DNA from 2 places in the Streptomyces sp. NPDC026417 genome. Region 2 is predicted to be linked to the other one. Evidence: predicted binding sites of a transcription regulator. Region 2 holds the regulator's gene; the other holds the start of a gene.
The links. Region 2 encodes HrcA, which represses chaperone genes, less so after heat shock. Its sites were predicted from a motif close to TTNGCACTCNGNNNNNCNGAGTGCNAA; they were not measured.
Positions count from the first base shown of each region.

Region 1: the regulator HrcA is predicted to act here: its motif matches at 2,755-2,781, upstream of groES (co-chaperone GroES).

Region 1 is NZ_JBVHPY010000018.1:38,281-43,002, forward strand. Features, by position in the region: gene ACZ4NT_RS26215 (ester cyclase) at 1-426, shown strand, start outside; gene groL (chaperonin GroEL) at 561-2,189, opposite strand; gene groES (co-chaperone GroES) at 2,302-2,610, opposite strand; gene ACZ4NT_RS26230 (polysaccharide deacetylase family protein) at 2,836-3,624, opposite strand; gene ACZ4NT_RS26235 (polysaccharide deacetylase family protein) at 3,677-4,648, opposite strand.
Region 2 is NZ_JBVHPY010000001.1:262,970-267,691, forward strand. Features, by position in the region: gene hemW (radical SAM family heme chaperone HemW) at 1-519, shown strand, start outside; gene ACZ4NT_RS01080 (DUF3097 domain-containing protein) at 705-1,508, opposite strand; gene ACZ4NT_RS01085 (MBL fold metallo-hydrolase) at 1,555-2,289, opposite strand; gene hrcA (heat-inducible transcriptional repressor HrcA) at 2,493-3,509, shown strand; gene dnaJ (molecular chaperone DnaJ) at 3,510-4,646, shown strand.

The DNA of each region.
Region 1 (4,722 bases), on a different contig from region 2:
GAGGACCAGCTCCACGCGGCGAACATCCGCAGGTTCTTCGAGACGGTGGCCGCCGAGGGCGAGTTGTCGCCGCTGAACGACCTGGTCGCGGAGCACTACCACGACCACGACCCCGGCAACCCGCAGGACACCCTCGGGCTCGACGGGATGCGGCGGGACATCAGGATGTGGCGCGGGGGGTTCGACTTCGCGTTCACGATCGACGACCAGATCACCGAGGGCGACCGTGTCTGCACGCGGTGGACGTGGAACGGCACGCACACGGGCGACTTCATGGGGATCCCGGCCACCGGCAGGCAGATGTCGATGACCGGGACGACCGTCTTCCGCTGCCAGGAGGACGGCAAGATCGCCGAGGGCTGGTGGCAGTACGACCGGCTGGGACTCATGACCCAGCTCGGCGCCCTCGACGCGTTGGAGAACTGATCCCCGGAGCAGTCTTCGGGGACCGGCCGGAACGGACGAAGCCTCCCTCGCCCCGGACGGGGCGAGGGAGGCTTCGTCGAGGCGCGGGCCGCCTCCCCCGAGGGGGAGACGGCCCGCGTCAGGTGCTGCCGACCTCAGTGGGAGTGGCCGTGGCCGTGGCCGTGACCCGCCTCGGCCTCGTCCTCGGCCGGCTTCTCGACGACCAGGGTCTCGGTCGTGAGGAGCAGGGAGGCGATGGACGCGGCGTTCTCCAGGGCGGAGCGGGTGACCTTGACCGGGTCGATGACACCGGCCTTGACCAGGTCGCCGTACTCGCCGGTCGCGGCGTTGAAGCCCTGGCCCTTGTCGAGCTCGGCGACCTTGGAGGTGATGACGTAACCCTCCAGGCCGGCGTTCTCGGCGATCCAGCGCAGCGGCTCGACGGCGGCGCGGCGGACGACCGCGACACCCGTGGCCTCGTCGCCGGTCTTGCCGAGGTTGCCCTCCAGGACCTTCACGGCGTGGACGAGCGCGGAGCCACCACCGGAGACGATGCCCTCCTCGACCGCGGCGCGGGTCGCGGAGATGGCGTCCTCCAGACGGTGCTTCTTCTCCTTCAGCTCCACCTCGGTGGCGGCGCCGACCTTGATCACGCACACGCCGCCGGCCAGCTTCGCAAGGCGCTCCTGGAGCTTCTCGCGGTCCCAGTCGGAGTCCGTGGCCTCGATCTCGGCCTTGATCTGGTTGACGCGGCCGACGACGTCCTCGGAGTTGCCGCCACCGTCGACGATCGTCGTGTCGTCCTTGGTGACCGTCACGCGGCGGGCGGTGCCCAGCACGTCCAGGCCGACCTGGTCGAGCTTGAGGCCGACCTCCTCGGCGATGACGGTGGCACCGGTGAGGGTGGCCATGTCGCCGAGCATCGCCTTGCGGCGGTCGCCGAAGCCGGGGGCCTTGACCGCGACGGCGTTGAACGTGCCGCGGATCTTGTTCACGACCAGGGTCGACAGGGCCTCGCCCTCGACGTCCTCGGCGATGATCAGCAGCGGCTTGGAGGAGTTGGTCTGGATGACCTTCTCCAGCAGCGGCAGCAGGTCCTGGATCGAGGAGATCTTGCCCTGGTGGATGAGGATGTAGGGGTCCTCGAGGACGGCCTCCATGCGCTCCTGGTCCGTCACGAAGTACGGCGACAGGTAGCCCTTGTCGAAGGCCATGCCCTCGGTGAAGTCCAGCTCCAGACCGAAGGTGTTGGACTCCTCGACGGTGATGACACCGTCCTTGCCGACCTTGTCCATCGCCTCGGCGATGAGCTCGCCGACCTGGCTGTCCTGGGCGGACAGACCGGCGACGGCCGCGATGTCGGACTTCTCGTCGATCGGGCGGGCGGTCGCGAGGAGCTCCTCGGACACGGCCTTGACGGCGGCGTCGATGCCCTTCTTGAGCAGGGCGGGGGACGCGCCGGCGGCGACGTTCTTCAGGCCCTCGCGCACCAGCGCCTGGGCCAGCACGGTGGCGGTGGTCGTACCGTCACCCGCGATGTCGTTGGTCTTGGTCGCCACCTCCTTCACCAGCTGGGCACCGAGGTTCTCGTACGGGTCCTCGACCTCGACCTCACGGGCGATGGTCACGCCGTCGTTGGTGATGGTGGGGGCGCCGAACTTCTTGTCGATGACGACGTTGCGGCCCTTGGGGCCGATCGTCACCTTCACCGTGTCGGCAAGCTTGTTGACGCCGCGCTCAAGGGCGCGACGGGCGTCCTCGTCGAACTTCAGGATCTTCGCCATGGAGCGATTCAGCCCTCTCGGAAAACTTGGGAGAAACGAACGGCGCCCCCAGCGCCCGGCTTATTAAGGTCGCGGGGGCCAGGGGCGCAGCTCACTGCAAAACCGGGATGAACTACTTCTCGATGATCGCGAGCACGTCGCGAGCCGAGAGGACGAGGTACTCCTCGCCGCTGTACTTCACCTCGGTGCCGCCGTACTTGCTGTACAGCACGATGTCGCCGGTCTTCACGTCGAGCGGCAGGCGCTCGCCGTTCTCGAAGCGACCCGGGCCCACGGCCAGGACGACGCCCTCCTGGGGCTTCTCCTTGGCGGTGTCCGGGATGACCAGGCCAGAGGCGGTGGTCTGCTCGGCGTCGAGCGGCTGGACCACAATGCGGTCCTCGAGCGGCTTGATGGCAACCTTGGAGCTGGTGGTCGTCACGATCCGACCTCCCCCTTCGGAGATCTCACGGGGTTAACTGTCTGAGGTGGCGACCAGGTGGATCCGTCGTCGCGGGTGCCGGACCTGCCCGTCGCTATTGGCACTCTCCAGGGGGGAGTGCCAGACCAGAGACTATGACCGCGATTAGCACTCGGTCAAGCGGAGTGCCAATAGAGGACGGGCGCGCCGCGGAATCGCCGGCCCCCGCGGGCACCCCGGGCTCCCCTACAGGTAGTCCTCCAGGCGGGCCGGGGTGAGCCCCTCGGCCTGGATGCGCCGCAGCAGCCGCGTGGTCGCCGCGGTGAGATCGGGCCCGTCGGTGCCGGTCAGGATGTCTCCGGGACGCAGGGGGCCCGGGCCGGGCTCCCGGCCCAGGACGAGGGCGGAGACCCCGCAGTCCGCGGCGGCGCGCAGCGTGGTGGCGTCGTAGGTGCCGTACGGCGGGCGCAGCAGCCGGGGCCGGACGCCGAAGCGTTCGCGGAGCTTGTCGCGCTGGCCGCAGATCTCGGCGCGCTGGCCGGCGTACGGCAGCCCGCGCAGGGAGGCGTGGTCGAGCGTGTGGTTCTGCACGCTCACACCGACCGCCCGGAGCCGCGCGAAGTCCCCGTACCCCGGCCCGACGACGTGGTCGGTGAGGAACATGCTGACCGGCAGCCGCAGTTCCCGGACCAGGTCGGCGAACCGCGGGTCCCGTTCGGCGCTGTCGTCGTAGGTCAGGAAGACCACCCGGTCGCGGGTGGCGACGCGGTCGAGGACCGGGGGCGGACCCGGGCGGGCGGCGCGCGCGGGGAGCCGCCGGCCGGGGGGCCCGGGGGCGGGGGCGAGCGGCGCGGCCAGTCCCCAGCGGCGGTACGCCTCCGCGGGCGGGCCCGGCTGCCCGTGCGGGCGCACCCGCTGAGCCGCCTTCTTGCCCAGCCGCTCGATGGGGTCGACGGACTGGGCGCAGCCGGTGGTCCCGGCGAGCAGCGCGGCGGCGAACAGCCCCGCGAGCAGGGTGCGTACGCGCCCGGTCACCGGCGGCGCTCCGGTCGCAGGGGCCCGCGCACGGCTGCCCGGTTCGCACCCCTCACAGGTAGTCCTCCAGCCGGGCCACGGCGTATCCCTCGCGCGTGACCTTTCCGAGGAAGCGGCGGACCATGTCGGTCATGGTGCCCTTCCAGTCCTCGCGGCCCCGGAAGTGCGTGAGCACGATGTCGCCGCGGTGCAGCGACCGGTCCCACTCGCGGTAGTCCCAGTGGTCGGCGAAGACCTCCTCGTTCCACAGCGGGGCGGCCTTGATGCCGCAGGACGCGGCGGCCCGCAGGGTGTCCTCGTTGTAGTTGCCGTAGGGCGGCCTGAAGAGCGTCGGGCGCTGGCCGAACTGCTTCCTCATCTCGTCCTGCATGCCGCAGATCTCCCGCTTCTGCTGCGCGTACGAGAGGTTCGGCAGATAGCGGTGGTGGAGCGTGTGGTTGTGCACGCCGACGCCCGCGGCCTGCATCCTCCGGAAGTAGCCGTAGTCCTCCTTCGCCAGATAGTGGCTGAGGAAGGCGGTGTACGGGATCTTCAGGTCGCTCATCATCCGCAGGAACGCCGGGTCCTTCTCGGCGCCGTCGTCGATGGTGAGGAAGACGACCTTGTCCTTGGTGGGGACGGTCGTGAAGACCGGCGGCAGTCCGTCCTGGCCGTCGACCTCGAAGCCCTTGCGGGTCCTGATCACCGGTTTTCTCGCCGGGGCCGGCGGCGCGGTCAGCGGGGTCTCGGCCAGGCCCCACCGCCTGGCCGCGGCGGCCCGCGCGGCGTGCGCGGCGCGCAGCTTGGAGGCGTACGCGTCCAGCGCCCGGGCGGGCGGCGCGTTCAGCGGCTGCTGCCCGAGGGCCGGCCGCACCCCGGAGCCGGTGTCCGCGCAGCCCGCGGCGAGTGCGGCGGCGGCGAGCGCGACGAGGCCGCCCCGGACCCCGCGCAGCGCCGCTCTCCCGGGCGCCGTCCCGCGGGGCACCGCACCACAAAACAGCGTCCGCTTCGAGCGCTTTCCGTCATTTTGTCGTACTGGTCGCATGCTGCCGGATCCTCGCAGGCCGGCACCCCCCGGGCCGGGCCGACACCGCCGCCGGACGCACGCCGTCCACCGAC
Region 2 (4,722 bases):
CGCATCCGCCGCGGCGAGGTGCCCATGACGGACGACGACGTCCACGCGGACCGGTATCTCATCGCCGACGAGGTGCTGTCGGCGGCGGGCTTCGACTGGTACGAGGTCTCGAACTGGGCGACGTCCGACGCGGCGCGCTGCCTGCACAACGAGCTGTACTGGCGCGGCGCCGACTGGTGGGGTGCCGGACCCGGCGCCCACAGCCATGTGGGCGGGGTGCGCTGGTGGAACGTGAAGCACCCGGGCGCGTACGCGGGGGCGCTGGCCGCGGGGAGGTCGCCCGGGGCGGGGCGCGAGCTGCTCTCCCCGGAGGACCGCCGGGTGGAGCGGATCCTGCTGGAGCTGCGGCTCAGGGAGGGATGCCCGCTGTCGCTGCTGCGGCCGGACGGGGCGGCCGCGGCGCGGCGCGCGCTGGCGGAGGGACTGCTCGAAGCCGGGCCCTACGAGGCCGGGCGGGCCGTGCTCACCCTGCGCGGGCGGCTGCTCGCGGACGCGGTGGTCCGCGACCTGGTGGACTGAGAGCGCCTCCTGCCCGTCGCAGGGCGCCTCCTGCCCGTCCCGGTGCGGCGCCCTCGGATCACCGGTCGCGGTGCGGCGCCCCGGACCCCGGTCGCCAGGGGCACCCGCACGCCCATGCCCACGCGCTCGCCCCGGCCGCCGCCCGGGCTGAACCTCGGCCCGTCCGGCGGGGAGGCGGTCGGTGCCTACTCCGGGGCGGTGACGAAGTCGATGAGTTCCTCGACCCGGCCGAGGAGTTCGGGCTCCAGGTCCTTGTAGGAGCGGACGCGGGACAGGATGTGCTGCCAGGCCGCGCCGGTGTTCTCCGGCCAGCCCAGGGCCCGGCAGACCCCGGTCTTCCAGTCCTGGCCGCGCGGGACCCGGGGCCAGGCGGGGATGCCGACGGAGGACGGCTTCACGGCCTCCCAGATGTCGATGTACGGGTGGCCCACCACGAGGGCGTGCTCGCTCGTGACCGACTCCGCGATCCGGAACTCCTTGGAGCCGGGGACCAGGTGGTCGACGAGGACCCCGAGCCGGGCATCCGGACCGGGCCCGAACTCCTCGACGACCGAGGGGAGGTCGTCGACGCCCTCCAGATACTCGACGACGACGCCCTCGATGCGCAGGTCGTCGCCCCACACCCGCTCGACGAGCTCCGCGTCGTGCCGGCCCTCCACGTAGATGCGGCCGGCCCGGGCCACGCGGGCCCGGGCGCCGGGCACGGCGACCGATCCGGAGGCGGTGCGGCTGGGGCGGGCCGGTCCGGCGGCGGGGCGGACCAGGGTGACCACCCTGCCCTCCAGCAGGAAGCCCCGCGGCTCCAGCGGGAACACCCGGTGCTTGCCGAAGCGGTCCTCCAGCGTCACCGTGCCCGCCTCGCAGCGGATCACCGCACCGCAGAATCCGGTGCCGGGCTCCTCCACCACCAGACCCGGCTCGGCCGGGACCTCGGGCACGGGCTTGGGCTTCTTCCACGGCGGGGTCAGGTCCGGAGAGTACTGGCGCATTCGGATGACGATAGGAGAAGAGCCGCGCCGTGACCCCCGCCCGCGCCTACGACACGCCGAAGCGCGTGGCCAGCGCGTCCCGCTGCGCCCGGACGAACGCCGCGTCGACCGCGGCCCCGTGGCCCGGTACGTAGACCGCGTCCTCGCCGCCCAGGTCGAGCAGCCGGTCCAGAGCGGCCGGCCAGCGGGACGGCACGGCGTCCGGACCGGCCTGCGGTTCGCCCGACTCCTCCACCAGGTCACCGCAGAAGACGACCTCGGGACCGTCCCCTCCGGGCACCAGCACCACGAGGTCGTGCCCGGTGTGCCCGGGCCCCACGTTCGCCAGCAGGACCTGCACACCCCCGCCGAGACCCAGCGTCCACTCCCCGGAGACGAGGTGGCGGGGCCGCACCAGCAGGTCCGCCGCCTCGTCCGCCGCGCGTCCGTCCAGCCCGTTGCGCACGGCGTCCGCGCGCAGTTCCTCGCGGCCGTGCGCGAAGACGGTGTCCAGGCCCACCGCGCCGAACACCTCCACCCCCGAGAAGGCGGCTGCGCCGAAGACGTGGTCGAAGTGCGGATGGGTGAGTGCGAGGTGCGTCACACGCCGGCCGGGGCCGAGCAGCCGCCCGGCCTCGGCGCGCAGCCGCGCTCCCTCCGCGAGGCTCGACCCCGCGTCGATCAGGAGTGCCGCCCCCTCGCCGACCACGAGCCCCGCGGTGCAGTCCCAGCCCGGGAGCCGGCACCGTCCGGCCCGCGGGGAGAGTTCCTCCCACCCCGGCTCTTCCCAAGTCACGTTCACACGGTGACGCTAGCGGCAAGGGGGTACGACGGCGCGACATCGCAGGACACGTCCGTACTCCCCGGCAGGACATCGCGGGCCCGCCCTTGCCGGGGCCGTACCTCACCGCCGTACACTGGGCCGGGGCACGCTGGCACTCGCACGCGCTGAGTGCCAGGAAGACGACCGCGACGACCACGGTGCGACATCTGGAGGTGTGCGCGATGCTCAGTGAACGCCGGCTCGAAGTGCTGCGCGCCATCGTCCAGGACTACGTCGGGACGGAGGAGCCGGTGGGCTCCAAGGCGCTGACCGAGCGCCACCGGCTGGGCGTCTCCCCGGCCACCGTCCGCAACGACATGGCCGCCCTGGAGGACGAGGGGTACATCGCCCAGCCGCACACCAGTGCCGGGCGCATCCCCACCGACAAGGGCTACCGGCTGTTCGTCGACAAGCTCGCCGGCGTCAAGCCGATGACGGCGCCCGAGCGCCGCGCGATCCAGAACTTCCTCGACGGCGCCGTCGACCTCGACGACGTCGTGGGGCGCACGGTGCGGCTGCTCGCGCAGCTCACCCGGCAGGTCGCCGTCGTCCAGTACCCCTCGCTGACGCGCTCGACGGTGCGGCACGTGGAGCTGCTCTCGCTGGCCCCGGCCCGCGTGATGCTGGTGCTCATCACGGACACCGGCCGGGTCGAGCAGCGCATGATCGACTGCCCGGCGCCCTTCGGCGAGACGTCGCTCGCGGATCTGCGGGCCCGGCTCAACAGCCGCATCGCGGGCCGCCGTTTCGCGGACGTGCCCCAGTTGGTGCAGGATCTGCCGGAGGCCTTCGAGACGGAGGACCGCGGTACGGTCGCGACGGTGCTCTCCACCCTGCTGGAGACGCTCGTCGAGGAGAACGAGGAGCGGCTGATGATCGGCGGAACCGCCAATCTCACCCGCTTCGGACATGACTTTCCCCTCACCATCCGGCCGGTTCTCGAAGCCCTGGAGGAGCAGGTCGTGCTCCTCAAGTTGCTTGGTGAGTCGACGGATTCGGGCATGACCGTACGGATCGGTCACGAGAACGTCCACGAGGGACTCAACTCCACGTCCGTGGTCTCGGTCGGCTACGGTTCGGGCGGCGAGGCAGTCGCCAAACTCGGCGTGGTCGGACCGACCCGCATGGATTACCCGGGAACGATGGGAGCGGTACGCGCAGTGGCACGGTACGTCGGACAGATCCTGGCGGAGTCTTAAGTGGCCACGGACTACTACGCCGTACTCGGCGTGCGCCGCGACGCGTCCCAGGACGAGATCAAGAAGGCGTTCCGGAGGCTCGCCCGCGAGCTGCATCCGGACGTCAACCCCGATCCGAAGACGCAGGAGCGCTTCAAGGAGATCAACGCCGCCTACGAGGTGTTGTCGGACCCGCAGAAGAAGCAGGTCTACGACCTCGGCGGCGACCCGCTCTCGCAGAGCGGCGGCGGAGGCGCGGGCGGCTTCGGCGCCGGTGGCTTCGGGAACTTCTCCGACATCATGGACGCGTTCTTCGGTACGGCGTCGCAGCGGGGCCCCCGGTCGCGCACGCGCCGCGGCCAGGACGCCATGATCCGGCTGGAGATCGACCTCGACGAGGCGGCCTTCGGCACCACGAAGGACATCCAGGTCGACACGGCCGTGGTGTGCACCACGTGCAACGGCGAGGGTGCCGCGCCCGGGACCTCGGCGCAGACCTGCGACATGTGTCGCGGTCGCGGTGAGGTCTCCCAGGTCACGCGGTCCTTCCTGGGCCAGGTCATGACCTCCCGCCCCTGCCCCCAGTGCCAGGGCTTCGGCACGGTCGTGCCGACGCCGTGCCCGGAGTGCGCGGGCGACGGGCGCGTGCGTTCGCGCCGCACCCTGACGGTCAAGATCCCGGCCGGTGTCGACAACGGCACGCGGATCCAGCTCGCGGGCGAGGGCGAGGTCGGCCCCGGCGGCGGCCCCGCCGGCGACCTCTACGTCGAGATCCACGAACTGCCGCACTCGACCTTCCAGCGGCGCGGCGACGACCTGCACTGCACGGTCACCATTCCGATGACCGCCGCCTCCCTCGGCACCAAGGTGCCGCTGGAGACCCTGGACGGCATGGAGGAGGTCGACATCCGCCCGGGCACCCAGTCCGGCCAGTCGATCCCGCTGCACGGCCGCGGTGTCACGCATCTGCGCGGTGGCGGCCGGGGCGACCTGATCGTCCACGTCGAGGTCATGACGCCGTCCAAGCTGGACGCCGAGCAGGAGCGCCTGCTGCGCGAGCTGGCCAAGCTGCGCGGCGAGGAGCGGCCCACGGGCCAGTTCCAGCCGGGGCAGCAGGGCCTGTTCTCGCGCCTGAAGGACGCGTTCAACGGACGCTGACGGCGGCCCGCACAGGCCGCCCCGGAGGTGCTCGGAGAGGCACATTCCGGTGGCCTGTGCCGGGTGGACCGCCGGA